One region of the Salinibacillus aidingensis genome, then DNA from elsewhere that is predicted to be linked to it. Evidence: riboswitches for the same ligand, from Rfam matches in the RefSeq annotation. Region 1 holds a riboswitch; each other region holds the start of a gene.

Region 1 (10,133 bases):
CTTCTGCTGCTGTCCGCCTGATAGATCCTTTGTATTCCGATGTAAATAATCCTCGGGCAGACCGACTAATTTGAGTAACTCCTTTGCCCGATCTTCAGACAATTGCTGTTCCTGCAGTTCTAAGGGTAAATTCAGATTATCATAAGCATTCCCTTTAATCATCGGTGCACTTTGCAGGGCGATGCCAACCTTTTGACGCAGATGAACAGGGTTGTAGTTTTTTATATGCCGGTCCAAAATATAGATATCTCCATTATCCGGTGATTTCAGTCCGTTACATAGCGTGAATAATGTGGACTTACCAGCACCGGACGGCCCGACTAACGTAGTGATTTTTCCTTCAGGGAATGATCCGGTGATGTCTTTTAAAATATGTAATCCATCATCAGAGTAATTCACTTGTTCAAATCGTATAGCCGTATTATCCGCGGACATGGATTCATCACTCACTTTAGAGGTTTATTTTTCATTATTCTTTCCTTATTTTATGGAATGCTATTCCTGTATTCAAGATGATTGCTCAGACCTGAACAAAATCCCGGGGGCTTTCGACTGATAGAGTTTTTGTTATTTACTATGTATAGAAAAGGCAGGGGACAATATCTTTACCCTGCCTGGTATTACAGGTTCATTCGTGAAAAGGATAAAGGAAAACCACGAATGAAATGAACTTAATGAACTTACTTACTATATACGGAGGAATACGTTTTCCAGCCACCATCAAGGTTTTTCGCCTGGAAGCCGTTATTTTGTAGAATTTGCGTTGCTACGTATCACGAAGTCCAACCTGACAGTTTACATAAAGGGTTTCATCTTTTGACAGCTCATCCAGACGATTACGTAATTCATCGAGTGGGATGTTCATGGCTCCATTAATATAACCATTCTCCAGCAACGAAAAGAGCCTATGAAATAAATGATGTTTTGACAGGCTCATAAAAAAGTTTGCTGAAACAAGGAAACCTCTTTGTTAAATATTCATTAACTTACGCAGTTCACTGTCATTTACAACCAAGTCCTGAACGGTATATTGCTGCAGGACCTCCCAGAATGCCCTCATTGCCTCATGCAGGGTATGCTTAAGCTTACATGCCGGCGATATGACACAGTGATCGGCTCCTTTGTCAAAGCATTCAAGTAAGGCGAAGTCATTTTCCATATAGCGTACGACCGTTCCAACATTGATTTCATTTGCTGGTTTGGCCAGGCGGATTCCACCGTTACGACCCCGAACCGTTTCCAGTAATTCTATCTTATTTAATTCATAGACAATTTTTCTAAGATGATGATCGGATATATGAAAAGTCTGAGAGATTTCTTTTATACTTGATAACTCATTTTCTTCTTTGGCTGCACAGAAAATGAGGACTCGCAGGGCATAATCGGTGTACTTTTTGAGCTGCATACATGATTCTCCTTATTTAATTGCTTCACAATATTGTAACACAAATCCGGCTTAACCCTATTGAGATAGTGCTTATATTAATAATAAAATAAAAGGTTTATTCAAAATACATCTTTTTTGAAAAGGGGAGTGCTTTGATTGAATACAGAAACGGCAACAGGATTAGATAAGCAAACGAAGGAAATTGTTAAATCAACGGTTCCTGTATTAGAAGAACGAGGAACAGAAATTACAAAGCGTTTTTATGAGCGAATGTTTGAAAATCACCCTGAATTAAAAAATATTTTTAATCAGACCAATCAACGAAAAGGCGACCAATCGAAAGCATTAGCAAACATGGTATATGCAGCTGCACTACATATTGATAATCTGGAAGAAATTTTGCCGGCTGTTCAGCCTGTTGCCCATAAGCACAAAAGTTTAAATATAAAACCTGAGCATTATCCTATTGTGGGTGAAAACCTGTTAATGGCGATTCGGGAAGTATTAGGGGAAGAAGTAGCTACGGATGAGGTGCTTGCTGCCTGGGAAAAGGCTTATGGCGAGATTGCCAATGTATTTATTTCCATTGAAGATCAAATGTATCAGGAGGATGAGAATCAGCCTGGTGGATGGACCGGCTTCCGAAACTTTAAAGTGAAGCAAAAGGTGAAAGAGAGTGATGTGATTACATCCTTCTATCTGGAGCCTGCAGATAACCATCCATTCCCACCTTTTAAACCTGGACAATATATAACAGTAAAAGCTGACATTGAGGGAGAAGCTTATACCCACCGTCGTCAGTACAGTTTATCGATTGCTCCTAATGAAGGGGTTTATCGTATCAGTGTCAAAAGGGAAGAAGCTCTTGATGAAAATCCGGATGGCGTGGTATCAAACTATTTACACGATCATGTAGAAGAAGGAGATATCATTCCGATTAGTGCTCCTTCAGGTGATTTTGTTCTTGATACAGATGATCAGCGCCCGCTTGTTCTTCTTAGTGGTGGCGTCGGTTTGACACCAATGATGAGTATGCTGGAAAGTGTAGTAGAATGGCAGCCGGAACGCGAAGTTATTTTTATACACGCAGCAAGATCCGGTAAATTCCATGCGATGAGAGATCGTGTACGTTCCATTGATCGGGATTATAAACAGGTAACCACCTATTTTGTCTATGATAGTCCTGAAGAGGAAGATGAAGGCAAATATGATAAAAAGGGTTATGTGGATTATGAGTGGTTGAAATCTGTTGTTCCTACCAATGATGCTGCCTTTTATTTCTGCGGACCTAAAGGGTTTATGAAGGCTATTTACCAAAGTCTTACTCAGTATGAAGTGTCTGAAGAGGACATACATTTTGAAATCTTCGGCCCTCAGACTGATATTACAAATTAATCATGTCATTATATAAGCGCTGGGACAAATGACTGATTTGTCTCAGCGTTTTTTTGGTTTACAAAAGCAGAGATTCTTTTAAAAGAATTTCTGAATTCCTACTTGACTTATCTGAATTATTGCAATAAACTGTTAGTTAAAATTAAATAAATTCTTATCCAGAGAAGTGGAGGGACCTGGCCCTGTGAAGCTTCAGCAACCTCTGACATGGTCAGAAAGGTGCTAAATCCAGCGAGTTTCATCTCGGGAGATAAGAGTGGATCGTGCACATACACCCTCTTTTCTCCATTCAGAGAAAAGGGGGTTTTCTAATGGTAAGATGCATTGACTTATAACAGAATTCGAAAACTAACGACTTCAGGAAAGGGTGAAAGAGCACATGAGTAAAATTGTTTTATTATCAGGCAGTCCTTCTAACCCTTCACGTTCAGATAGGGTTGTGAGCTACTTAGGACAGTTACTGGAACAGGAAAATTTCTCAGTTTCCTCTGTTTCGGTTCGTGATTTTTCTTCGGAAGATCTGTTTCAGGGTCGATATGACAGCGTTGATATTCAGCAGCTCACAGCACTCATTCAAAATGCAAAAGGCGTCATTGTGGGTTCGCCGGTCTATAAGGGGGCCTACTCCGGTGTTTTAAAAGCTCTGTTGGACCTGCTGCCACAGGATGTCTTTCAATCCACCCCTGTTCTGCCGGTAATGACAGGGGGCAGTGCCGGACATCTGTTAGCGCTGGAATACAGTTTAAAGCCTGTTTTGGCAACTTTAAAAGCACATAACCTAAAAGGGCTTTATTTTTTAGATCATCAGATTAATAAGTATCAGGAGCTCCCGATTGTAGATGAGGAGATCCTGTTGCGGTCGAAAAAACAATTAAACTATTTTGTTGAAATTATCAAGCGGGATACGACTATTACGGCCTATTCTTCATAGGGGAAAACTGAAAAAACAGGAGGATTTTATGATGAATAAACGTATCTATTTAAATGCGTTTGACATGAGCTGTGCTGGTCATCAGTCACCTGGACTCTGGACTCATCCTGATGATGAATCCCACCGGTATAAGGATAAGGAATACTGGATCGAACTTGCCAAGTTATTGGAAAGAGGGAGATTTGACGGTGTCTTTCTGGCCGATGTCCTCGGTCCGTATGACGTTTATCAGGGCTCACGGGATGCTGCGGTTCGACAGGGCGCACAAACACCGGTCAATGATCCGATGCTTGTGGTTCCTTTAATGGCAGCTGTCACAGAGCATTTAGGTTTTGCGGTTACGGCATCGGTCACTCATGAACATCCCTATCCTTTTGCCAGGAAAATGTCTACCTTAGATCATCTGACAAATGGACGTGTGGGCTGGAACATTGTGACCTCGTATTTAAGAAGTGCAGCGGTGAATATGGGAATGGAAAATCAGATTAAACACGACGAACGGTATGATATTGCAGGGGATTTTTTGCAGGTGTGTTATAAGCTTTGGGAGGCAAGCTGGGAGGATGAGGCAGTCCGTCTTGATAAAGAAGAAGGCGTGTTTGCAGATCCTGATAAAGTTCATGATATCCACCATCAGGGAAAATATTTTCAGGTGCCGGGTGCTCATTTAAGTGAACCTTCACCGCAGCGGACTCCCGTGTTATATCAGGCAGGTGCATCGAAAAAAGGAAGAGCGTTTGCTTCCAGGAATGCAGAGCTTGTTTTTATAGGAGCCCCGACCCTTAAAGCAGCCAAAAAAACAGTTGAAAGAATAAGAGGGGAGGTGAAAGAAGCAGGGCGCGCTCCTGAAGAAGTCAAAATCCTGCCGATGTTTACGCCGATTGTCGGTAAAACAGAGGATGAAGCCTGGACTAAATTCCGGGAGTACCAGGATCATATCAGTCACGAAGGTGCCCTCGCACTATTTGGTGGATGGACTGGAATTGATTTATCTGAATACGATTCGGATCAGGTGCTGGAATATATTGAAAATGATGCCATTCAATCTATGGTCGAGAGTTTTACCAAAATTGATCCCGATAAGCAATGGACCGTTGAGGAAATCAAAAACTTCATCGGCATCGGTGGAATGGGGGCATTTACGGTTGGATCACCGGAACAGGTTGCAGATACGATGGAAGAGTGGGTGAGAGAAGCGGGTGTGGATGGCTTTAATATTGCGTATGCGATCACCCCTGGGACGTTTAAGGATTTTGTGGAGTATGTGGTTCCGATTTTACAGGAAAGAGGACTCGTTCAGAAAGAATATAAAGGGGAGACCTTTCGTGATCGGATCTTTCATCAGGGCAATCAGTTGCCAGCCCATCATCCAGGGAAAAATACAACATCTGTACTTGTATAAAGGTGGGAGGATTCCTGTGCTTGCATGCGGGAATCCTCTTTTTATCATGGAGAAGAGCGGATACACAGAAGCGAATTCTACATCAAATTCCACCAATATTTTATTAAATTTTCTAATAACATTGAAATGTATAAAAATTTACTATATTATATAAAAATACATATTTAAAAGGGGTGAATAAGTTGAAGATTTTAGAGAGGATTAGTCAATTTGCGGGGAATACGTTTGCGATTTGGGTCATTCTTTTCGGTATAATAAGTTTCTTTTTTCCAGAAGGGTTTACGTGGATTGCCCCGCACATTGCTTTATTACTGGGAATCATTATGTTTGGTATGGGCCTGACGCTGAAATTGGAGGATTTTAAAGGTGTCCTGAAGGCTCCAAAAAGTGTATTATTTGCGGTTCTGGGTCAATATACAATTATGCCACTGCTTGCATTCGGACTTGCATCAGCGTTTCAGGTTCCGGCTGAGGTAGCAGCAGGAATTATTTTAGTAGGCTGTTGTCCGGGTGGAACAGCTTCGAACGTCATGACCTTTCTGGCAAAGGGAAATACAGCTCTGTCCGTTTCGGTAACCGCCGTTTCTACGTTGCTGGCACCAATCCTTACTCCGGCACTGACATTGCTATTTGCCAGTCAATGGCTGCCTGTGTCGTTTATGGACATGTTCATTTCCATTGTTCAAATCGTCCTCGTACCCATTGTTTTAGGAATTATTGTACGCCTTCTATTTTCCAGACAAGTGGAAAAAAGCATTGCCGTGCTCCCGCTCGTTTCAGTTATTGGTATTGTTGCCGTGGCATCTGCTGTCGTCGCAGTCAATACAGAAGCCATTGTAACTACAGGGCTGTTAATCTTCAGCATCGTCGTCCTGCACAATGTTCTTGGGCTTATGATTGGTTACTTGCTGGGTAAATTGCTAAAACTTGACTTCAGTGATCAAAAAGCCGTTTCCATTGAAGTTGGCATGCAAAACTCAGGACTTGGTGCTACACTCGCGCAGTTACATTTTGCTCCTATTGCAGCGGTCCCAAGTGCTCTGTTCAGCGTGTGGCATAACATTTCCGGACCAATCCTGGCCACATGGTGGGGGAAGAAGAGTGAGGAGGAATCTTTGTCTGAACGTAAGACTGAAGTACCAGGCTAAATAAATTGTATTTTAAATCAATGAGGATCGTCCTGATGGATAGGCGATCCTCATTTTTTGTAGTGAAGGGAATTACAGACCTTTTTCTGGTCCCATCAGGAAGGATGACTCTTTAGAGTGGAATGGTTTACCACCATCCACCTCCAAAGCCTCCATACCCATAACCACCGCCGTTACCATAGCTTCCGTATCCACCGCCATAGCCACTGGCACCGACGATGATCAGGAGAATAAAGAGAACAACAATTAACGCAAAGCCAGTTCCATAGCCTCCTTGACTCACTCAAAAACACCTCCTTTGCACCAGTTACGATATCCTATGTTCACATGATGTTTGTTGTATAGATACCTGGACTAAGAAGGAGTCTTATTCCGCATTTGTCACAGGTTTATAAGTAAAAAACTTACAATAATTATGAAAACGATTGCATTTTTAAGAATATTCATGAATCAAACCAAATAACTATAGTACACAAAGGGGGTGGACAAATCAGTACGTACTTAAATGAATGATTAACTGAAGAAAATCTGAATAAGGAGGGAAATGGAATGAGTGATAAGCAGCTAAGTCAGAAACAGCGGGAGTATTGGAAAAAGAACATACGATTAATTGTGACTTTACTTATCATTTGGGCTTCCGTTTCACTTGTTGCAGCCATCATCCTGGCCGAGCCGCTAAGCAATGTTTACTTCTTTGATGTGCCATTATCTTTTTGGTTTGCCCATCAAGGGTCTATTGTTGTGTTTATTTTCCTGGTCTTTACCTATGCTATTCGAATGGACCGACTTGACAAGAAATACGGTGTGGAAGAAGTCATCCTTACCGAAAAGAAGGATTCAAAGGGGGATGAGTCATGAATTTAGATGTGGAAGTCATTACCCTGACCCTGGTTCTAATAACTTTTGCGATTTACATTTACATCGGCTGGTGGGCAAAGGTTAAAGACACAAGCAGCTTTTTTGTTGCCGGTAAAGAGATCCCTGCTGTAGCTAATGGGGCTGCAATCGCAGCTGATTGGATGTCAGCAGCATCCTTTATTTCCATGGCTGGCCTTATTTCATTCTTAGGGTATGATGGAACGATCTATTTAATGGGGTGGACAGGTGGATATGTACTGCTTGCCCTGTTATTGGCACCATACTTAAGGAAGTTTGGCCGTTATACTGTTCCTGATTTTATTGGGGACCGATATTATTCCAATAAAACGAGAGCGGTTGCCGCAATAGCTACGATTTTCATTTCATTAACCTATGTAGCCGGACAAATGCGTGGTGTAGGAATTGTATTCAGCCGCTATTTACAGGTGGATATTACAATCGGTGTCATCATCGGAATGGCGATTGTTGCTTTCTTCGCTGTACTGGGTGGTATGAAAGGAATTACTTGGACACAGGTTATTCAATACTTTGTTTTAATTATAGCCATTATTATTCCAGCAGCTGCTATTTCCCTGCAATTAACAGGTATTCCTGTTCCTCAATTAGGCTTAACATTCTCCGATATTGCTGAACGATTAAGTACACTTCAGGTTGAACTTGGTATGGATGAATACCTGGCTCCCTTCCAGAATATGTCTGGGCTGAATGTGTTTGCTGTAACACTTGCACTTATGCTGGGTACGGCGGGGCTTCCTCACGTCATTGTCCGATTCTACACGGTTAAAGACGTTCGTTCCGCGCGCTGGTCTGCCGGATGGGCGTTAATCTTTATTGCCCTGCTTTATACAGTTGCACCAGCCATAGGGGTGTTTGCTAAATACAATTTAATTAACACTTTTAATGATGCGCCCATAACTGAGGTTCGTGATATTAGCTGGGTAAGCAAGTGGGAAGAAACCGGTCTGTTGGGCTTAAATGATAAAAATGGAGACGGAATGCTGAACTTTACAGAAGAGGGCTCACCAGCAAATGAGGTAACGATAGACCCGGATATCATTGTATTATCTACCCCGGAAGTAGCTGAACTATCTCCATTTATTATTGCACTGGTCGCCGCCGGTGGTCTGGCTGCAGCCTTGTCGACAGCCTCAGGTTTGCTTCTGGCCATGTCCAGTGCGGTTTCACATGACTTGTACTACCGGATTTTCAGACCGCAAGCAAGTGAAAAGCAGCGGCTGAAAATCGGACGGATTATGATTTTCCTGGCCGTTATCGTTGCGGGCTATTTCGGTATAAATCCACCCGGGTTTGTAGGAGAAGTGGTGGCATTTGCCTTTGGTTTAGGGGCTGCCAGTCTGTTCCCGGCGATATTACTTGGAATATTTGATAAACGCATGAACCGGGAAGGGGCCACATGGGGGATAGCCATTGGTTTATCCTTTACCCTTACCATGATTTTACTGATGAGATCCGTTCAGGTATTTGGTACGGAAACTCAGATTTTGGATAGCTTCTTAGGGATCGATGCACTCGGAATTGGAGTGGTCGGAGCGATTTTAAACTTTGTTGTTTCTTTTGTCATCTCCAGAATGACGCAGGCCCCACCAAAAGAGATTTCAGATATGGTTGAGGAGATTCGGGTACCAAAAGTATCGGAATCAGGTGAAAAGTAAAAAGAGTCTATTCCTTTTCCTGTTTTGCAGGGGAGGAATAGACTCTGCCTTTTTTAACATTTTGAAAGAAAGGAGGATATAATCATGCTCATTCTATTTTTTCTGACCATTTTAATAGCATTTTATCTGTTTCACCCACATCTGAACATTCTGGCCGTTAAAAAGGTGCTCGGAATTACCTTGTTTGTGGAATTATTTTATTTAATTGGACATTATATGTCAGGCTGGCCCTTTCCAACCCCTGTGGTGATTCTGCAAATCTTAATTGTTGTCGCCACAGGTGTAGCTATAGGCGTGCTTTTCTCAAGAATCTGGCCCTTGCCTGATAAAAAAGGCTTTGAACGAATTGCACGTACCCTTCTGATTATGATACCCGCATTAGGAATTGGGATAGGGATGCAATTACTGCTTCAGGGGCAATATGCCACCCAAGCACTCTACCTTATTTTTGCCCTGTCTGCCTGGCTGGGTTCAGGTCACTTCATACGTGAAACAGCCCAGTCATAGGCTGATAGATTCATAGAAAGGAGCAGATCGATATGAAAACCTCATTAACTCCACTGGATTGGAAAAGAAGAGCCGTGAAGTATTATCCGGAAAAAATTGCGGTGATTGATGACAGGAAAACATTTACGTATCGGGAATTTACCGAACGTACGGATCAATTATCCAAAGCCTTGCATCAAGCTGGTATTCAAAAAGGAGATCATGTGGCGGTCATGCTTCCGAATACTCATTATATGCTTGAGTGCTTTTATGGAATCAGTCAGCTGGGAGCTGCGATGGTCCCGTTGAATTACCGTCTGTCGGCAGAGGATTTGGAGTACATTATTCAGCACAGTGATGCAAGGATGTTAATTGTAGATGAGGAATTTTCCGGTCCGATTGAACAGATTGTTTCCAGCCTTTCTTTGGAGAAAATCATTATTGTCTCGGTAGAAGGCTTTCACACCTCCTTAAATGGAACCGATTATGAAGCGTTTATAAGTGAAATTCCTTCAGATGCAACACTTCCGGAAGTGGACATCGATGAAAATCAGCTGCTGACGGTAAACTATACAAGCGGTACCACTTCCAAGCCTAAGGGTGTGATGCTTACACATCGGGCCAATTATATCAATGCCGCGAATTTTATGTATCATCTTGATGTGAAGAATGAGGATGTATACCTTCATACCCTCCCAATGTTTCATGCAAACGGGTGGGGAGGTGTCTGGGCGATAACCGGAGCGGGTGCTACACATGTGTTTCTGCGCAAGGTTGATCCGCCTTACATTTTAGAGTTGTTTGAAAAAGAACACATTACCTTGCTGTGTGG
Region 2 (10,133 bases), 140 kb from region 1:
CAGTAATGCTATTTGATTTTGATGTGCGATGACTTTCTTCAAGCCCCTGCATCGCCTGAATTTCTTTTTCATTGACAGGATCGTGTTTGGTCCGAAACGATTTTCGATGCCAAAAATAAACAAGAGCGACAGCTATGATCCCGGTTATAAGGGAAAGGACCAGTGCCCGGTCTGCAAGTAAGCCGGTTTCCACACCTGCTGCTTTTGCAGATAATTCCGGTGCGACCTGTATAATATAGTCCGAGGACAGCGCCATGCCCTGACCCGCTAAAGCAATAGCAACGGCTGCCACCATAACAGGCAGACCCGATCGCACAGCCGCAGGAACAAGCAATGCACAAATCAATGGGACAGCTGGTGTTGGCCAGAAAAATAACGAAATGACATAAGTAACCCCGATCAGAACAAAAAAGGCCACATGTGCATTGGTCATGAATTTCTGAATCGGTTCAATCATTCGCCGGTCGGCTCCGAGGTCCTTCAAGGCATGCAACAGAGCAACCATGAAGGTAATGATGAGGAAAATATTAAACAGTTCCTTTGCCGCCACTAAATTCGCATTAAATATCGCCGTAAATCCACTGATAACACTGCCTTTAAATGCCCAGGCGACAAGAAAGGTTCCCAGCAATGTAGGTAAAACGACACCTTTTCGAAAGGCCATCGTAACAATAATCAGTATTGTGAAAAGTCCGTATAGAAAATGGCTGAATTCCAACTCCATGAGTGTTCACCATCCTTTATCCATTCACCGCTCAGGGTGATTTTGTGCTAATACCCTATGCACATCAGCCCAGAACGGTGACTGCCGGATGGTAAACCCTCAAATCAAGAGTTCATTTCTATTGCTTTGTTTATTCAATCACTCTTTTGGAAAACAAATAATTTCGTTTCCAGTAGCTGTTACTTAAAACATTTTTCGTAATGGTTACCCCTTTGGAGGTAGAAGCATGAATCATGTCTCCATTTCCCATATAAATGCCGACATGCCCTACTCTTCCGTCTGAATATAAGTCATTCGTGGTGAAAAACATTAGATCTCCTGTTTTTAGCTGACTTTTGGTGATGGATCTTCCTTTTTTCGCCTGATCTCTTGAGACTCTTGGGAGCTGAATTCCGTTATTTTTGAAGACCAGCTGGGTATAGGAAGAGCAATCAAACAATTTAGGAGCTTCCGCTAATGTTGCCCCAAATTTGTAGCCTGCCCCAAGATATTTTTTGGCTTCACGAATAATATTATCCCTTTGCTTGGTGGCTGTCAGCTTATTATTATTTTCAACAGGCTCCCGTTCACGAATCGGTTCCATTTCCTTTGCACTGTCGTCGCCTGCAGGTAATTTTAAGACCTGTCCATCGACAATAAGATTTGTTTTCAGGTTATTCAGTGACTTCAGCTTTTGCACGCTCGTGTGGTGGATACGGGAAATATTCCATAATGTATCACCGGAATGGACAACGTATTTTTGTGCAGGCTTCTGAATTTGGATAGAGCCATTTTCCTTTTTAAAGCGAATGTAGGAATTAAATAAAGCACCAGCCGCATGCAGCGAAATATATGCGGTATCATGGATCCATCTCGGGGGCTTAATGTTTACATACTCATTCCCCTTCTTCGCCTTCGTTCCACCCATGGTTGTCCGAATCGTCGTCGAACCATCTGTAATCTCGTAGGTTTTCGTTCTCTTCTCAAATTTAATATGATTATAACCCAGGATCTTGGCTATTCTTACAAAGGGTAAGTAATACGTCCCATCGATTTTAATGGGATTGATCCCGTCAACGACCTTTCCGTTAATGGCCACTCCTGCTGTCGGAACGTTTTGTACTTGAGCATGGGCCGGAAGTGTTGAACTGACCATCATAACAAAAATGAGCCCAATTAGCATAAGCTTCTTGAAAAGTGATTGTTTACCCATCATCATCCTCCTTTATTTCTATAGTTTTATCATGGATTGCTGCAAGGTTTTTATTCTTAAGGTGGGTAACTTTAAAAGTATAAAAAACAGCCACCCTCTTATAGAGAGTGGCTGCCTATCAGGATTTTTATTATCGTTTTTGCTGAACATAGGTATTAAAAGAAATTAGCAGGGTTTTTCAAGGCACCGTTTTTATAAACCTCAAAGTGTAAATGGACACCTGTGGAATTTCCTGTCGATCCCATTATTCCAATCACTTGACCTTTTTGTACGGTTTGTCCCACATTTACCCGAATAGAAGATAAGTGACTGTAAGTGGTACGATATCCGTTTTTATGGTTGATCACAATGCGGTTTCCATAGCCGCCATCATAACCTGCTGATACGACCACACCATTATCGGCCGCATAGATGGACCGGTTACTTGGGCGGGCAATGTCCATTCCTTTATGGAAGCTTCCCCATCTTTGGCCCATACCGCTGGAAACATAACCACCAGCTGCCGGCCATCTGAAGTCGCCTGTACCCCTGGACGGAATCACTTTTGTCCCTTCCAGTACAATTTTCTTCACAGGTTCTTTAATCACTTCGCTGTCCATCACTTCACGATCAACAACCTGTCCATTCTTTTTCTTTAAGCGGTAATGAATCTTTTTGGTTCCTTCCTGCCCCTGCTGCTGAACACGGGTCTGACCTTTAAATAAATCATCCGTCTGTTTATATTCTGTTTCATAATCGATCGTTTCTTTAACCGTTTTTTCCTCGGTTGTTTCAACATTTAAAAAAGGCTCATAACCGGTAACATTGACTTTATCCCCGATTTGAATAATGGAGTTTTCCTCTAAATCAGGGTTCAGGGATAATAGTTCACTTACACTTAAATCATGCTTGGAGGCAATCGTGCTTAGAGCCTCTCCCTGTTTTACTTCGTGAAGCTTTTGGCCGAGTGTTCCTTTTTCCAGTAATTTTATTCCCTGTTCGACGGATAAAATTTCATTGGGATCCACTTTTTCGTCGGAAAGTGAAACCTTTTTTGAAAAAGAAACGTCTAGTATAGTAGAATCCTCTGTTTTAATCTTCTTATCATCTGACGCTTTCTTTTCATCTTCGTCAGATTCAGAAGTTTTTTCCGTATTTTCTGATTCATTCACAATATCCTGAATGGTTTGCTTAACCACCTTTTCAGGCAGGTATTTTTCCATATATTTAGCCAGAACTTTCTTGGCAACTTTTTCATCCTTAAAATAACCGACTAATTCTCCACCAACCTTAAGCTGAACAGCTGCCAGACTATAGCTGATTTCATCCTTCAGCTGATTCATAACACGCTGATTATCAAATACAGGCTGGAAAGTAACCTCAGGTATGTATTCAATATCCTGGCTTACAGCTAATTGAACATCCCCTCGTTTTTCCTCTTCGGCCGTAACTTTTTCATCCAAAAAGGACTCGATGACTTTTTTGCTGCCGACCGTACCTACATGTTCACCATCCATATAAACGTGGTAAACACGAGGCAGCTCCTCATCTGATTCGACAGCTTGTATGGAACCGGAACCTAACGTAATACCCAGACTTAGACAGGTGGTCAGTACAACTTTTGGAAGCCTTGCCTTCTGTTTATTCTTTATGGATGTTTGGCGCTTATTTTGTTCAAGCACTTCTCGTTCCTCCCAATCCGTTCTCTCTATTTATATTAATGTTGTCCATTTCCAGTGACACGGAAGCATCACTGAAAAGGGTTCGTTATATCGTTAATTTTTTTCACTCTACTACTCTACCAAAAACATTAACATAAATAAATAGAAATAGGCAGAATGTAACATACTTGTATAATACCTGTCATAATTTAGAAAAATAATGTTGAAAACTGTTCTACCCATGACAAAGGCGGAAGCGCCCGTTTGTCCAGCTACGGCTCCCAGGCCCAAGCGGTCATAAGCAGAATCTCCTCCATGGCCAAAATACGGCCATTCCGAATATTCTGCTTATGCCGTCGGGCCTAAACGGTCGCCTCCGCTTTTCTATTAGCGACGTACGGACTGGACTGAGCCGTAGGAGATAAAGTGAAACTCTAATCAGTGGGGTTCATCCCCACTGATTGTTAGTTGAACAAATCGGGTGTTTACTGGCTGTTGACCCCCCCTTTATTTCTACAGGGGGACTTACAGCCAGTTAACACGCGGAAAAGGAAACACGACGAACAGCGTGAGTCGATGTTGACTTATCGGACGGAGGTGAAGGAAGTCACGCTAGTCGCTGGGCGCTGGAGCCGGACGTGGCCTCACATGACTTATGATCTAAAAGTCGGATATTTTATATTTTCCAACAGCATGACAAAAAACCTGAATTTTTATTTGTTTGCATAAAAAATGGGTGACTCCTGATTCCGGAGTCACCCTACTTACGTTTGACTGATAAATGTCATTTTTTCTTTGATAAATTATACTGGCTCTTTGACGGCTGCTTTGATGGCCTGATCTAAATCATGAATGAGGTCTTTTGTTGACTCTAAGCCGACGGAAAGACGGATAAATTCCTCTGTCACGCCTGCCTGCTTTAACTCTTCTTCATTTAGCTGCTGATGTGTCGTTGAGGCTGGATGAATGATTAAGGATTTTGCATCGCCCACATTTGCCAGGTGTGAAAATAGCTGGACATTGTCAACAACTTTACGTCCATCCTCACGGTCCCCTTTAATTCCAAAGACGACAATCGATCCTGCTCCCTGATCAAAATATTTTTCTGCCAGTGCATGGGAAGGATGACTGCTCAGCCCCGGGTGAGCCACCCACTCTATGTTCTCATGGTTTTCCAGGAATTTCGCGATTTCCAGAGCATTTTCATTATGTTTAGGAACACGGAGATGCAGGGTTTCCAAACCTTGCAGCAATTGGAATGCACTTTGCGGACTTAAGCATGGTCCAAAGTCACGAAGAAGCTGTACACGAAGCTTCGTACCAAAGGCTGCTTCCCCGAGCTCTGAAAATACGAGATTATGATAGCTTGGATCAGGCTCTGTAAAATCAGGGAATTTGTCATTGTTCCAGTCAAAGCTTCCGCCATCTACAACAACTCCGGCAATGACCGTTCCGTGGCCCCCAATCCATTTTGTAGCGGAATGAATAACGACATCTGCTCCGTATTCAATAGGCCGGCAGGAATAAGGAGTGGCAAATGTGTTATCAATAAGTAATGGAATTCCGTTTTCATGAGCAATAGCGGCTACTGCTTCAATGTCTAAAATATGAAGACTTGGATTTCCGATTGTCTCAGCAAATACGGCTTTGGTTTTGTCTGTAATGGCCTCTCTGAAGTTTTCCGGATCTTTAGGGTCCACAAATTTTACATTGATTCCGTATTTCGGCAAGGTATGGTTAAACAGGTTATAGGTTCCCCCATATAGGTCCGTGGCAGCAACAATTTCATCTCCAGCTCTGGCAAGATTAAAAATGGATAAGGAAATAGCTGCCATCCCTGATGATAATCCAACCGCATTGGTTCCACCCTCTAAAAGCGCGATTCGTTTTTCAAAAACATCAACGGTTGGGTTCATAATTCGGGAATAAATATTTCCTTCTTCTTTAAGACCAAATAAGTTCTGGGCATGTTCTGTATCACGAAATGCGTATGAGGTCGTTTGATAAATCGGAACTGCGCGGGAACCTGTTGTTGGATCCGGCTCCTGACCTCCATGTAAATGTAATGTTTCCAATCCAAATTTTTCCTGACTCATTTTACCACTCCTTTAATAGTTTTTGTAAAAAATCTCTTCCTTACTCCGTTTTAACGCATGATTTGAATGTCCAGAGCGTTAAAGTGCTCAAATAAGGGATAAGAGGGAAAATGAAAAACCCTCTTCAATAAGAAGAGGGTTGTAAGTTCCAATTCCTCCTCTTATCTTTCAGATCCGTTTGTCAGATCTGCAGGACTTAGCACCTTTTCAAGTCGTCACTTGAAGGTTGCCGGGCTTCACAGGGCCTTTCCCTCCGCCACTCTGGATAAGAGATCTTTTATTGTTCTTCCGGCGAAACGCTTGATGATTCGTCTCACTTTTTTAATTTCCTTCGCCTGTGCGAAATGAAATGTTAATAAAGAGTATAGAGAAGAATAAATCTTCTGTCAATTGTTTTTCTGAATTTTTTATAAAAATTTTTCATTCCATCATTTAGTAGTTCCTCTTAGATTTACCTTTATTTTTTCCTTAAATTCAACAGACAATAGTCATATAAGATTGTTTCAGGAAGGAGTTATGATCATGCTGACAAATGAGCAAATGTCCACCTTCCGTTCACAGCTGCAGAAGGCCAAAGAGGATATTGAAAAGCGGTTAAAAGAAAATGATCATTTTGATATAGAAAATGGCCATTATCATCAATCCATGGGAGAATTGTCCAGCTATGACAATCATCCTGCTGATGAAGGGTCGGCATTATATGAACGTGAAAAAGATATTGCCCTGAATGACCATGCTGAGGATGAATTAAAAAATATTGAACATGCGTTAAAGGCTATCGATGAAGGCACATATGGAACCTGCCAGGTATGTGGAAAGGAAATCCCGCTGGAGCGCCTGGAAGCCCTCCCGACCACCACCTATTGTGTGGAACACTCCCCTGATCAGGTTTCTTCCACACAGCGTCCTGTGGAGGAAGGCGTGCTTCTGCCCCCATTTGGGAAGTTTGAATATGATGATACAGACACCGAGGCGTTTGATGCAGAAGACTCCTGGCAGGAGGTTGCACAGTGGGGAACCTCCAATTCTCCTTCAGATTTTGCCGTATCTCCCGACCATTATAATGAAACCTACATTGAATCCGATGATCGTGTCGGTTATGTAGAGGATTATGAAAACTTCGCCGGAAATGATATCGAAGGCCGAAACGTCACTGTCTATCCCAGCCCAAGGCATGAAGAATATGAGGAAAACCTGGATGAAGAAGATACCATGAGTGTATTCGGGGATTTAAAGCCTTATGAAATCGATCCTTATACGGAGGAAGTGGCCAAAGAAGAAAAGAGAAATCATTCAGATGATAAATGACAAAACAGCACCGCAGAGGCTGCGGTGCTGTTCTCTGTTTACAACTGCGGCGGTTCATAATCATACTCAACAGGCTCAGGTGCAACATTGGCCCGTTCAAGTGCCGGTGTATCCTTCCGTGCAATTTGATAAACCGCTGCGCCGACAATATTTCCTACATCCTTCAATTTTTCCTTACTGATGTACTGAATAAGATCTTCGTCCGTATGGTACCACGGCTCAAGCGGTGTGTGGATGAATAATGCAGCCGGAATTCCTGCCTCATGGAAGGCGACATGATCACTGCGCCCTAATTCACTATACGGTACGGTTTCACTGACTCTGGATCCGGCAGCGGCACCTAAATCGGTAACGACGTTCTGTTCACCATCAGCCGTAAACATCACAAGATCCCCGGCGTCTGCACTGCCTACCATATCCAGCTGGAACATCGCAACTGTATTGGAAATCTCCTCTTCAGACATGGCTTCTACATACTCCTGCGAGCCGAGCAGCCCATTTTCCTCTGCTCCAAATGCGACAAATTTGATTGTTGTATCGGTTGGAGTATTGGCAAAAACTCTGGCTAACTCAAGCAATGCCCCTGTACCTGAAGCATCATCATTGGCTCCCGGGCCATTAGGAACAGAATCATGGTGGGCACCGATCACAATTTGCTGACCCATATAGTGATTTTTCTTCGGCTCCTTAACAGCTTCCACATTGTATGAGGTAATGTCCTCCCCATACCAGGTTGTAGCGGTAAACTCCTCTACCTTAACACCCTCATATCCATAGCTTTTCAATTGATCCACAAGGTAGTCAACCGTTTGCTGTTCTCCTTCTGATCCAGCAGGTCGTGAGCCAATTTCTTCGGACAGATAGGAAATATGCTCATAGATGTTATCGACTTTTATCCGTTTAACAATTTTGTTATCGAAGGCCTGATCCGATTTTCCATTTGATTGAGCCTCCGCTGAGACGAACACAGGTGTCGCCACCAGCATCATCATCATCATCCAAAGGGCTGATAACTTCATCCTTTTCATTCATACACTCCCTTTCCCCTTTTGTATTTTCATGATTTAACTTCTGCAAATCAGGCATCTGTTCCTTTAAATTTGAAAAAATTGGGAGTATTGGCATAGCGCTGTTTGTATGTACCCTTCATAATGACTAAAACAATGGGTCCATTTCTCGCACAATGATACAAATCTCGTCAATTTCTAACAAATATCCAAAATAAGCAAAAAAATCTGAAACCAACTAGAAGGGATCATCGTCAAATAGAGTAAAGGGAAAATATGGGGAGATTTACGATGAAAAAACTTGGATTTGTGATTTTGCTTTTCATGATTGTGATGACTTTGTTTATACACGATCGGAAAACACCGACAATCAATGAAGTCATGACGGAAGAGCCATCAAAGCTTGCAGGATATTCGGCTGAGCATCAGGAAATGTTATATACAACCAGGGACAAAGAGATCATTCAGCAATTTTTACAAGCACTTGAACAGCTTGAATTTAAAAAGATAAGCTCGAAAGCCTCCACACCTGAACAGGAAGTCCAGCTTTTTAATAAAGAAGGCAAAATGATTGCAGATGTTGAATTTGCAGGAAATCAGCATGTCCGAATTAACGAGGAGACGTTCAGGCTGGATACGTCCTCTTCCCAGGTATTAAAACCCTTTTGGGATCGGTTTTATCATGAGGCCCGGACAGAAAATGTCACCTTTTGATTGCATTTTAAAATTGGTGTTTATCAACTAATGCCTTAATTAAATCCTCCCCTTTCGTTTATTTATCATTTTCAAATATTGGCATATACTCTGTGATACTCAGCCCCTGTTTTTTATGTACATTTTTTCATAAACATAACCATAATCTTTATTTTTTACAGGAATGCTGCCCAGTTTGTTTTTAATATAACTAGAACTAGGTACAATCCACCAGAAATCAGTCTCCTCTGTTTTAAATTGCAGACGATTTTTAGAATTGGAAAGCCCCATCCTTCATTAACAGGACTTCCGTTCCACCTTCTTTAATGCCCACTACTTTCATATCATCGCTACCAAAGGTCACATTGACTGATAAAAGTGAAGTATTCAGACCCGCTGCCTTCAACTCTTCCTCAGATTGGTCCATGCCATTTTGTATATTGGAGGGCGATGCATTTCCGATTCCAATGTGACAGGACGTATTTTCATCAAACAAGGTATTGTAAAAAAGAGTATCTGTCTGAGCAAGAGGAGATTTATTCGAAACCAAGGCAATTTCACCTAAAAATGATGAACCTTCGTCTGTTTCAATGAGATTTTGTAACACTTCTTGTCCCTTTGCGGCATAATAGTCGGTAATCCGTCCATCTTTAAAAATTAAATAAAATTCATCGATGACACTTCCCCCATAGATAAGGGGTTTCGTACCTGCCAATTTGCCATTCACCTTATTTTTATGGGGAGCTGTAAATATTTCCTCCGTAGGAATGTTCGGAAAGAAAGATACTCCATTTTTATCTATGACACCCCCACCGATATAGAGATGATTTTTAGGTAGACCAACTAATAAATCGGTTCCACTGCTATTTTTAAAATGCAGGGCTTCAAATTGGCTCTCGTTTAGGATTTGTTTTCGAGACTCGAAGGCTCTATTGTGACTCTCCCAATCTTTTATAGGATTTTTCCCATCTGCCCGTGATCCTTTTAAAATGAATTTCCATAATGATTGTAAAGCGCTTTCTTTACTTAGGTTGGGAAATACTTTCGTTGCCCATACAACGTTCGGGACAGCCAGAAGACACCAGCGTACCTCGTGGGATCTAATTTTTGCATAATAATCCCTCAATTTGGTACGAGAAGCTTTTTGGAAACGACTTATTCTTTCTGTAGGAACCTCCTTAAAGACATCTAAGTTTTCAGAAACAATATGGATGTAAGCAGCACCTGCATCGTCCCACTCCTTAAAACGGGCCGCCTGCCAATCAGGAAAGTGATCGATGACACTATCTGCAGCATTTAAGTAAAATTCTTTGGCAGACTGTTCATCTGTCCAATCTATAAATACATTTGAAGCTCCTGCCTCGTAGGCTACCGTTTGGATTAGACGTGCGAACGCAGCATTTTGTATATCACTATGAATAATCAATAATTGATTTCTTTGCAGATTTACACCAACTCGTACAGCAAGTTCTG
Region 3 (9,453 bases), 1.7 Mb from region 1:
ATGGCAACAAGAATTTGAGGAACTAAGAAGAATTATTCTCGACTGTGGGCTTACTGAAAAATTGAAGTGGAATTTGCCCTGTTATACGTTTCAAAACAATAACATTGTAATCATCCAAGGATTTAAAAATTACTGTGCTTTGATGTTTTTTAAAGGCGCCTTGTTAAAAGATCCAGAGAGTATTCTGACCAGGCCCGGGGAGAATTCACAGTCGCAGCGCCAGATTCGGTTTACCGATGTTCAGGAAATCGTTAAAAAGGAAGCCACATTGAAGGCTTATATTAATGAAGCCATTGAAGTGCAAAAAGCGGGATTGGAAGTTAAAAAGACTACAGAATTCACAATTCCTGATGAACTTCAGAAAAAGTTTGATGAATCCCCTGACTTTAAAAAAGCATTTGAAGCACTGACTCCAGGAAGGCAAAGAGCCTACATTCTTTACTTTTCTAAAGCCAAACAATCCAAAACCCGTGAGTCAAGGATCGAAAAGTATACAGAGCATATATTCAATGGAAAGGGATTAAATGATTAAAAACGGTGCCTGTCACCACCCGAATTTTGTCGAATATTAATTTAAACAAAGGGAATGACAGCCATAACTGGTGTCATTCCCTTTCTCATGCCCTGTACGACCTGCTAATCCGGTCCGTGAAACATTCTGTGAAACAAGATTATTCGGGGCGTGACAGGCACCGAATCAAGATCAATGGTTTTTAATAACCACCTGATCCACATTGAGATTTTTTCTTGGCTTCACGTTGTTTACGATAATGTCCGCAATATCTTCCAGATCCATTAAACCTTCCATTTCACTTTCTTCAAAGATGCCATCCCAAAATTCGGTCTTCATTCCACCCATATAGGCACCGTCTGCCCAATAAACAAACATGACTTCCCATTTTAGCATATCGTCTCGCTAATGATGCTCCCAATCCACTTCCTGCTCCAGTAATAACGACAACTTCTTTACTCATGATTCCGTCTTCCTTTCTACGATGATCGTGAATGAAATGCTATGAATGAACAATAGAATCCCATCAGGAGCCGTATAAACAAAATTTGTATTTGAATATTTTGGACATACTACCTCTTATTGGAATAGTCAATTTTATGAGCAGCGCCATATGTGTCGATGTTGCTTTTCTCATGCTTAATCAAGCACTATATTTATTTACATTTTAGCCCGGCTGCCGCCTGTGCTTGGTGGCATCGTGGTTTGCGTCACATTCAAAAATAGGGATGTGTATATACACAAGGGGATTATCGGTACTTTCCATAAGAAGTTCGAAATGTATTTGACGTGCTGGCGCGTTATCTATATAAAAAACAACCTGAAGCTGTGTATCATCAGCTTTCAGGTTGTTTTTTTGGCACTATTGATCACATGATTTAATTAGAAGCCGTTACCCCACCATCAATCACAAACTCCGATCCGGTAGAATAACTGGAATCCTCGGATGCGAGGAATAAGATGAGCTTGGATACTTCTTCAGGCTGCGCAGTCCGCTGCATTGGAATGGTCTTTTTCAATTGCTCAACAAGGTCCCTCGATCCCTCTACTTCAATCATAGGTGTTTGAATAACTCCCGGGTGAACGGAATTTACGCGGATGCCATATTCCGCAAATTCCAATGCTGCACTCTTTGTCATCCCGCGCACCGCAAATTTTGAAGAATCATAGGCCGAATTCCCAGCCGCTCCTCTAAGTCCATTTATGGAAGAAACATTGATGATGGATCCGCCACCTGCTTTTTTCATGGATGGAAGAACCGTTTTCATCCCCAGAAACACGCCAACCTGGTTAATATCAACGACTTTGCGGTACTCTTCTTCCGTCAGCTCATCAAATTTTTTGGTAACAACAATCCCTGCATTGTTCACCAGGACATTTACAGGACCAAATGCGGATTCTGCTTCATCAATCACATGCTTCCATTCATCAGCCTTTGTTACATCGTGCCTGACAAACTTGGCATTCTCACCAAGTTCCTTCTCCAGCGCCTCACCTTCATCCGCAAGAATATCAGAGAAAACAATCTTGGCACCTTCCTCAACGAACCGGCGGACATGCGAAGCCCCTTGTCCACGTGAACCACCTGTTACGACAGCAACTTTACCATCTAATTTACCCATTACTGAATGCCTCCCTTTTACCAAAAATAATCGTCGTTCTACTGCCAGTCTATGTAATCGCTTACATAGATAGACCTGAGTTTTTGACTAATACAAAAGGTTTAGCGAGGAGACATCTGTATTACGATATCTGACAGGCTCCTCTAACAAGGGAGCTGCAAGGCTACTACTGATTCTAACTATTTTCCATATCAAAACAGGCAGAGCTGATATTCCGTTCAGCTCTGCCTGTTCATAGCAGGGTTGTCCAAAGTGTACCTGGTACGTGCCTTCACCCGTGAAACATTCTGTGAAACAAGATTATTCGGGGCGTGACAGGCACCTAGATCAAGTTACCAACGTCTCTACCGATAAAGATCACTCCTGCGGTCGCTAAAGATAGGGATGGTTTTTCGTACGTTATCTACCTGATCTACGTCGATTTCTTTATATAAGATGGTTTCGTCTTCACCGGCTTCGGCCAAAACTTCTCCCCATGGGCCGACAACGATGGAATGGCCGCCAAAGGTATTATTGGGGTCAGCTCCGACACGGTTACAGGCGATGACAAAGCACTGATTTTCAATCGCACGACTAATCAATAAGGCACGCCAATGGTCAATGCGTGGTTTTGGCCACTCGGCGACAACGTATAAGACTTTCATTTCTCCAAGTGCATGCATGCGTACCCATTCCGGGAAGCGAATATCGTAACAAATCAATCCGGCAGAGGGTATGCCTGCGAGCGTAAACCATCCGTTATCATTTCCTTCGACTAAATATTTTTCTTCATCCATTAGCCGGAACAAATGCGCTTTACTATATTCTTTAACTTTTTCCCCGGACGCATTGACAACGAGCATGGTGTTTTTCACTTCGGCTGCCTGCTCTCTGGATTGATTGGCAACCGATCCGCCGACCACATGAACCTGATTCGCCTTTGCCAGTTCTGCGAAAAAGTTGAGACTTTCCCCACCCTCGATATCGGCAATGTCATCGAGGCGCGACAAATCATATCCAGTCGTCCACAATTCGGGAAGTACCACCACATCGACCCCGGATTTTGCCGCCTGTTCTATGTTTGTTTTCACTTTTTCATAGTTTCCCCACGGGTTTCCATATTCAATATCCATTTGAAGCAAAGCAACGTTCAAAGTCAACAGAGTCCCTCCTCCTATAAAGTGAGATTTCATTCAGTGGGGCTCCCCCACTGAATGTTCGCGAAACTTATCAGGACTTTATCAGCTATTCGCTCTACCATCATTGTTTTTATCATTCAGTGAGGTCTACAGATCGTTCATTCATGGTGAACCAGGCGTTATATGATTAACCACATACTCTTCTAATCGTTGAATACTATGAATGACATCATCCTTTGTTGTCGACACGCTCATTAGGTGGATGGATTCTTCGGGAATGGTGGCTTTTTCAGACAAGGCATCAATGGCTTCCTTTACATGTTCCTGAATTCCCAGTTCTGCAAGTGTGGTTGGCAGGTTTAATTCTTTATAATAGGGTAAGAGTTTTGTCACTTCATCATATTTATTTTCCAAGGCTAATTGAACCAAAATGCCGTAAGCGACCTTATCCCCATGGAGAAATTTATGGGTTTCCGGAATGGTCGTTAACCCATTGTGAATCGCGTGTGCTCCGGCAATTCTTCCGTATTCATCACCGTAACCACCAACCATTCCTCCTGCCATCATAATGGTTTCCGCTACTTTAACTAAAGCAGGTGTGACTTGATGATTCCGGACACTTTCAATGGCTTCTGTTCCCTTATCCAGCAACACATCCCGACAAAGCCGGGCAGCATGAAGGGCTATATCCAATGATAACGGTTTTTGCTTTATTTCATCCGTTAATGCAACGGCTTCATACCATTTCGCAATCGTATCTCCTATTCCGGCCCGCAGGTATTCTACTGGTGAATCAGCAATAATACGCGGCTCTATCAGTACCATATGGGCGGTTTTCGAAAAAACGATATAATGCAGAAAGTTTCCAGCCCCGTCATAAAATACACTTAGCGGGGTCCAGGGTGAGCAATTGGAAGCCAGGGTCGGAATCAAAATAACAGGAGATCCAACTCATCTCCTGCTGCTTTAGCTAAATCGAGTACTTTCCCTCCGCCAACACCAATCACTGCATCTGCCTCGTTATTTCTTAATTTATCAGCAACTCTTGCCACTTCTTCATGAGTACAATCCCCTTTGTATGGAACATGAACGACGGCGTTATCTAAAGATATATAGTCTTTAGCCGCCTCCCAGGATTTTTCACCATGAATAATGGCAGGATTTTCTAGCTTTTGCTCGGATAGTTTCACCGGCAATTGCTGAAGGATTCCTTCTTCACATTGATAAAAATTCGGTGCCCCTCGCACTTGTAGTGATTTCATTGTTTATCCCCCCATAAAAAAAGCTCTTCCAGTCAGAGGAAGAGCGTCCGCAACACATTTCCTCTTATCTCCCAACTAATGTTGAAGGATTTAGCACCGTGTACAATGATGTACCGGTTGCCGGGTTTCATCGGGCCAGTCCCTCCACCTTCTCTTTATAAGAGTTAAAAATATATGAAATTATCAATCATTATCCCACTTGGTACACCTCCTGTCAATTAAATGGCAAAACCTTTTGTCAATTTTGACTTTACAAAAAATAGTCAAATAGATATGATTAGTAAAATAATTCTATTCGATACGTCTTAGGAGATGAGAAGTTTGAGAACCTTTCCACAGTCAGAAATGCTACAGAGACTACCTGCACAGTTCTTTGAAGGACTAGTGAAAAAGGTAAAAGAAAAGCAACAGCAAGGGCACGATATTATTAATTTAGGCCAGGGAAACCCGGATTTACCGACGCCACCTCATATCATTAAAGCATTGCAGCATGCGGCGGAAGATCCATTGACCCATCAATATTCCCCATTCCAGGGATATGACCTTTTAAAGGACGCGGTTGCCACATTCTATAAACGGGAATATGGAGTAGAAATCGATGCAAATAAAGAAGTAGCCATCCTTTTTGGGGCCAAAGCCGGACTGGCAGAAATTAGTCCTTGCTTATTAAATCCAGGTGATATTGCCCTTATGCCGGATCCCGGTTATCCCGATTATATGTCCGGGATTGCTCTTGCAAATGCTGAATCTATTTTTATGCCTCTATTGGAGAAAAATAACTTTCTGCCGGACTATACGGCTATTCCAGAAGATTTAAAAGATCAGGCGAAAGTCATGTTTTTAAATTACCCTAATAATCCCACGACAGCGACTGCAACAAAAGAATTCTTTGATGAAACCGTTGCTGTAGCGAAAAAACATAACATTTGTGTCGTTCATGACTTTGCATATGGAGCCATCGGTTTTGATGGGGAAAAACCACAAAGCTTCCTCCAGTCAGAAGGTGCAAAAGAAGTGGGAGTTGAAATCTATACACTGTCCAAAACCTATAACATGGCAGGCTGGCGGGTAGCCTTTGCAGTGGGAAACCCATCTGTGATTCAAAGCATCCAATTACTGCAGGACCACATGTTCATGAGCTTATTCGGTGGCATCCAACACGCAGCTGCCGAAGCCTTATCCGGTGATCAGCAGCCCGTACGTGAACTTGTGCAAACCTATCAGGAAAGACGCAATCGTTTCATTAAAAAACTGCTGGAAATGGATATCGAGGTGGAAGCACCACGTGGAACCTTTTTCGTATGGATGCGTGTACCAGCAGGCTACAGCTCTGAAACGTACGCGGATTTACTTCTCGAAAAAGCACATGTAGTCGCTGCACCTGGTGTTGGCTTTGGGTACTATGGCGAAGGATACATACGCCTCGGATTATTAGCAGATGCAGAACGATTAGAAGAGGCAGCCATTCGAATCGGAAGGCTGGGCGATTCCCTATAAAATAGTAATCATCAATAAGGAGACTGCAAGGTACTGCAAATCCCACCAAAAACAGACATGAATCATATGGAAAAGGGCTAAAACAAAAAAACCATCGGATGTTCCTGTCACCCGATGGTTTTTGGTTTGATATTCGTTTGAAGCTATAGCCTCGCACACTTCCCCTTCTCTAATCTATGAATCTTCCAGTCTATTCACTATGCTGTCGAAAGCTGAGGCAATCCTCTGTGCAAAATGTTCACGGCAAAACATCATAGACAAAATCATGAGTTCGATAAATGCTGTACAAATTCCGGAGCTTGACAGGCACGAATCGAGCTTTTGCCGGCGGTTGCGAGGGTCGTGTCGATATCAGCTAACAGGTGGCTCAGGACTTCTTCTACTCCGGCCTGGCCGTTGTAAGCTAATCCATAAACATACGGACGACCGATCAATACGGCATCAGCACCTAAAGACATCGCCTTCACAACATCAGGTCCGCGGCGAATCCCACTATCAAAGAGGATAGGAATCCTTCCATTTACAGCTTCTGCGACTTTTGGCAGTGCATCCAGTGAAGCGATGGCACCGTCTAATTGTCTTCCGCCGTGATTGGATACCACAACACCATCCACCCCGTAATCGATAGCTCTCTTTGCATCATTCGGGTGGAGCACACCTTTTAAAATAATGGGAAGATGGGTTTGTTCACGCAAAAAGGCTAGGTCCTTCCAGGTTAGTTTTGGCTGGAAGGTGATGTTTACTAATTCATCGATAGCGGCCGCCCGATTTTGCTCAGGAGTTACGTCTAGACGATTTCGGAAAACAGGATCCTGAAAGTAATTAGCCGAACCATACCCTTCTCGTACAGGGAAAAATTGATTCGTCAAATCAGCTTCCCGAAACCCTAATGCCGGAGTATCAATGGTTATCACAATCGCTGAGTATCCAGCTTTTTCTGCTCGTCGGAGGAAGCTTACCGTTAGTTCTGGATCTTTACTACAATATAACTGGAACCATCTCGGTGTATCTCCAAGTGTATCGGCAATTTCCTCCAGTGTATAGGTGGAAACGGTACTGGCAACATAGGGGACCTGTTTCCCCCGTGCTGCTCTCGCAACCGCTAATTCGCCTTCCGGATGAGCCGCCCCTAAATGACCTACAGGGGCCAGCAGAAATGGCGATGGATAGGTTTGCCCTAGTACCGAAATGGATAAATCCCGTGTTGATACATCTTGTAAAAACTCCGGAACAAGCTTCCATTTTTTAAAAGCCTCTTCATTTGCCCGTAACGTCTCCTCGTGGCCGGATCCACTTTGAATGTACGTGAACACTTCATGGCTGAGTTTCTTTTGGGCATGCCTTTCTAAATCCTTATAGCGATAGATTGGTGATAGCTTGCTTTTTACAGCCTCATCAGACATGGACATACACCTCTAATCTTTTTTGAGTTTGGCAGCAACGACATTACCCAGTGACTGAAGCCCCTGAACGAGAATAATCAACACGGCCACGGTGATATACATAACGGATGGTTCATAACGCAAATGTCCAAAACGATAGGCTAAATCCCCAAGTCCACCTGCTCCGACTAAACCAGCCATTGCTGTTGCACCAATTAGTCCAATGGTTGCGATGGTTAACCCTAATATAATCGAGGGTCTTGCCTCCCGCACCATTACATTCCAAATAATATCTTTCGTTTTAATGCCCATGGCTTCATAGGCTTCCACGACACCGCGGTCAACCTCCAGTAAAGACGTTTCCATTAAGCGGGCAATATAGGGGGCCGTAAAGACAACAAGCGGGACAATGACCCCTCTTACTCCAATGGTGGTCCCGACTAGAATTTTCGTAAACGGAAGCATAAAGAAAAGCAAAATAATAAATGGAATCGACCGAATGACATTAATAATCATGTTAAGAAACCCATTTAAAAACCGATTTTCCAGACTTTTGCCCGGTCTTGTCAGCACAAGCAAAATCCCCATTGGTAATCCGATTAAAATCGATATCACTAAAGAAATGGAAACCATTTGAAAGGTTTCGATCAGGGCAACCCACAAATAGGAGCCCCATTCATCAAGAAATGCGTTTACTTTGCTCATAGGTGATCACCTCTTCTGTTTGAATACCTTTTTCCTGCAGGTAGGATATGGCTTGATGAATTTCAGAATCTTCTCCTTTAAAATGGACGAGTAAAGTGCCAAACGGATCATCCTTTAATTGCGTAATATTTCCGGATAAGATATTTGGAAATATATCAAAACGCTTTGTAACAATAGCCAGAGCTGGTTCCTCGCTTGAATCTCCCGTGAATTTTAACGAATAAATCTTACCTGTTTCTTTTAACGAATCAATCATGTCATTGGATAATGGATGGTTGAAAATACCATTCACAAATTTTTTCGTCGTTTCATGTTTTGGTGATGTAAAGACATCAAGGGTTTTCCCTTGTTCCACCACTTCTCCATTTTCCATGACAGCTACTCGATCACAAATCCGTTGAATCACATGCATCTCATGAGTAATCAGCAAAATTGTAATCCCTAACTCTTTGTTGATTCTTAACAGTAAATCAAGGATAGCATCGGTTGTGTCCGGATCCAGCGCACTCGTCCCTTCATCACTTAACAGCACTTCTGGTTCATGGGAAAGCGCTCGTGCAATCGCAACTCTCTGCTTTTGCCCTCCAGATAACTGTGCCGGATAGGTATCCGCCTTATCACTTAACCCGACAATATCTAAATAACGATTGACCCGCTCTTTAATATCCTTTTTCGGAACCCCGGTAAGCTTTAAGGGAATCGCAACATTGTCATAAACGGTTGCGGTTTTTAATAGATTAAAACCCTGAAAAATCATTCCAATTTTTCGTCTTGCTTTTAACAATTCATTAGGAGATAAAGAGGTTAAATCCGTCCCATCCATACTTACCGTACCTGATGTCGGTTTTTCCAGTAGATTCACATTCCGAACCAATGTACTTTTACCAGCACCACTATAACCAATCACCCCAAAAATCTCCCCTTTTTTCACCTCAAGAGAGACATCCTTCAAGGCCTCTATTGGCCCGTTTTCTGTTTGAAATGTTTTTGAAAGGTGGTCAATCTTAATCATGTAGAATCTCCTTCCTTCTGTTTAAAGAAAACTCGGCAAATTTTATATCTGAGATCTCAAAAGGATTTCATCATTCACCCAATGTTTATAAAGTGAAACTTCCATCAGTGGGGGACTTTCCATCCCCACTGATAGTTAGTTGAACTTATCAGGAATTTACTGGCCCCCACTTAGTCCTGTTGGGGTACCCTCAAGACTTGAAACGGGGTATTACGACCAGTTCATGCGTGATAAAAAGAAAGAGCCGCATTGTGCAGCTCATTTCCTTGTTGTTACCAGGATACGACCACGGAACCGGCAAACTCTTCTTCAACAAATTGCTTGACTTTATCTGAATGGTACGC

Evidence for each region. A riboswitch is a leader RNA that binds a small molecule or an ion and turns the genes downstream of it on or off. The one in region 1 is predicted to bind S-adenosylmethionine.
Region 2: linked by a shared signal. The riboswitch ahead of ACZ5OK_RS07185 (O-acetylhomoserine aminocarboxypropyltransferase/cysteine synthase family protein) and the one ahead of ssuE (NADPH-dependent FMN reductase) in region 1 are both predicted to bind S-adenosylmethionine.
Region 3: linked by a shared signal. The riboswitch ahead of ACZ5OK_RS14820 (iron-containing alcohol dehydrogenase) and the one ahead of ssuE (NADPH-dependent FMN reductase) in region 1 are both predicted to bind S-adenosylmethionine.

The regions. Positions count from the first base shown of each region.
Region 1 covers NZ_AP043759.1:1,171,387-1,181,519, forward strand. Annotated here, with positions in the region: gene ACZ5OK_RS06405 (ABC transporter ATP-binding protein) at 1-435, opposite strand, end outside; partial or broken gene ACZ5OK_RS06410 (rhodanese-like domain-containing protein) at 681-889, opposite strand; gene ACZ5OK_RS06415 (Rrf2 family transcriptional regulator) at 971-1,405, opposite strand; gene hmpA (NO-inducible flavohemoprotein) at 1,544-2,782, shown strand; SAM riboswitch class I at 2,934-3,039, shown strand; gene ssuE (NADPH-dependent FMN reductase) at 3,162-3,713, shown strand; gene ACZ5OK_RS06430 (LLM class flavin-dependent oxidoreductase) at 3,742-5,115, shown strand; gene ACZ5OK_RS06435 (bile acid:sodium symporter family protein) at 5,298-6,263, shown strand; partial or broken gene ACZ5OK_RS06440 (YjcZ family sporulation protein) at 6,469-6,546, opposite strand; gene ACZ5OK_RS06445 (DUF4212 domain-containing protein) at 6,813-7,121, shown strand; gene ACZ5OK_RS06450 (sodium:solute symporter family protein) at 7,118-8,815, shown strand; gene ACZ5OK_RS06455 (hypothetical protein) at 8,900-9,322, shown strand; gene ACZ5OK_RS06460 (long-chain-fatty-acid--CoA ligase) at 9,355-10,133, shown strand, end outside.
Region 2 covers NZ_AP043759.1:1,312,289-1,322,421, reverse strand. Annotated here, with positions in the region: gene ACZ5OK_RS07200 (hypothetical protein) at 1-724, opposite strand, end outside; gene ACZ5OK_RS07195 (C40 family peptidase) at 855-1,886, opposite strand; gene ACZ5OK_RS07190 (M23 family metallopeptidase) at 2,072-3,577, opposite strand; gene ACZ5OK_RS07185 (O-acetylhomoserine aminocarboxypropyltransferase/cysteine synthase family protein) at 4,360-5,652, opposite strand; SAM riboswitch class I at 5,811-5,924, opposite strand; gene ACZ5OK_RS07180 (yteA family sporulation protein) at 6,175-6,960, shown strand; gene ACZ5OK_RS07175 (M20/M25/M40 family metallo-hydrolase) at 6,999-7,988, opposite strand; gene ACZ5OK_RS07170 (hypothetical protein) at 8,259-8,681, shown strand; gene ACZ5OK_RS07165 (aminopeptidase) at 8,932-10,133, opposite strand, start outside.
Region 3 covers NZ_AP043759.1:2,822,884-2,832,336, forward strand. Annotated here, with positions in the region: gene ACZ5OK_RS14790 (YdeI/OmpD-associated family protein) at 1-532, shown strand, start outside; gene ACZ5OK_RS14795 (hypothetical protein) at 704-907, opposite strand; partial or broken gene ACZ5OK_RS14800 (hypothetical protein) at 912-974, opposite strand; gene ACZ5OK_RS14805 (glucose 1-dehydrogenase) at 1,390-2,133, opposite strand; gene ACZ5OK_RS14810 (carbon-nitrogen family hydrolase) at 2,478-3,272, opposite strand; gene ACZ5OK_RS14815 (iron-containing alcohol dehydrogenase family protein) at 3,414-4,184, opposite strand; gene ACZ5OK_RS14820 (iron-containing alcohol dehydrogenase) at 4,181-4,513, opposite strand; SAM riboswitch class I at 4,575-4,677, opposite strand; gene ACZ5OK_RS14825 (pyridoxal phosphate-dependent aminotransferase) at 4,835-6,010, shown strand; gene ACZ5OK_RS14830 (alpha-hydroxy-acid oxidizing protein) at 6,274-7,413, opposite strand; gene ACZ5OK_RS14835 (methionine ABC transporter permease) at 7,426-8,097, opposite strand; gene ACZ5OK_RS14840 (methionine ABC transporter ATP-binding protein) at 8,072-9,109, opposite strand; gene ACZ5OK_RS14845 (MetQ/NlpA family ABC transporter substrate-binding protein) at 9,382-9,453, opposite strand, start outside.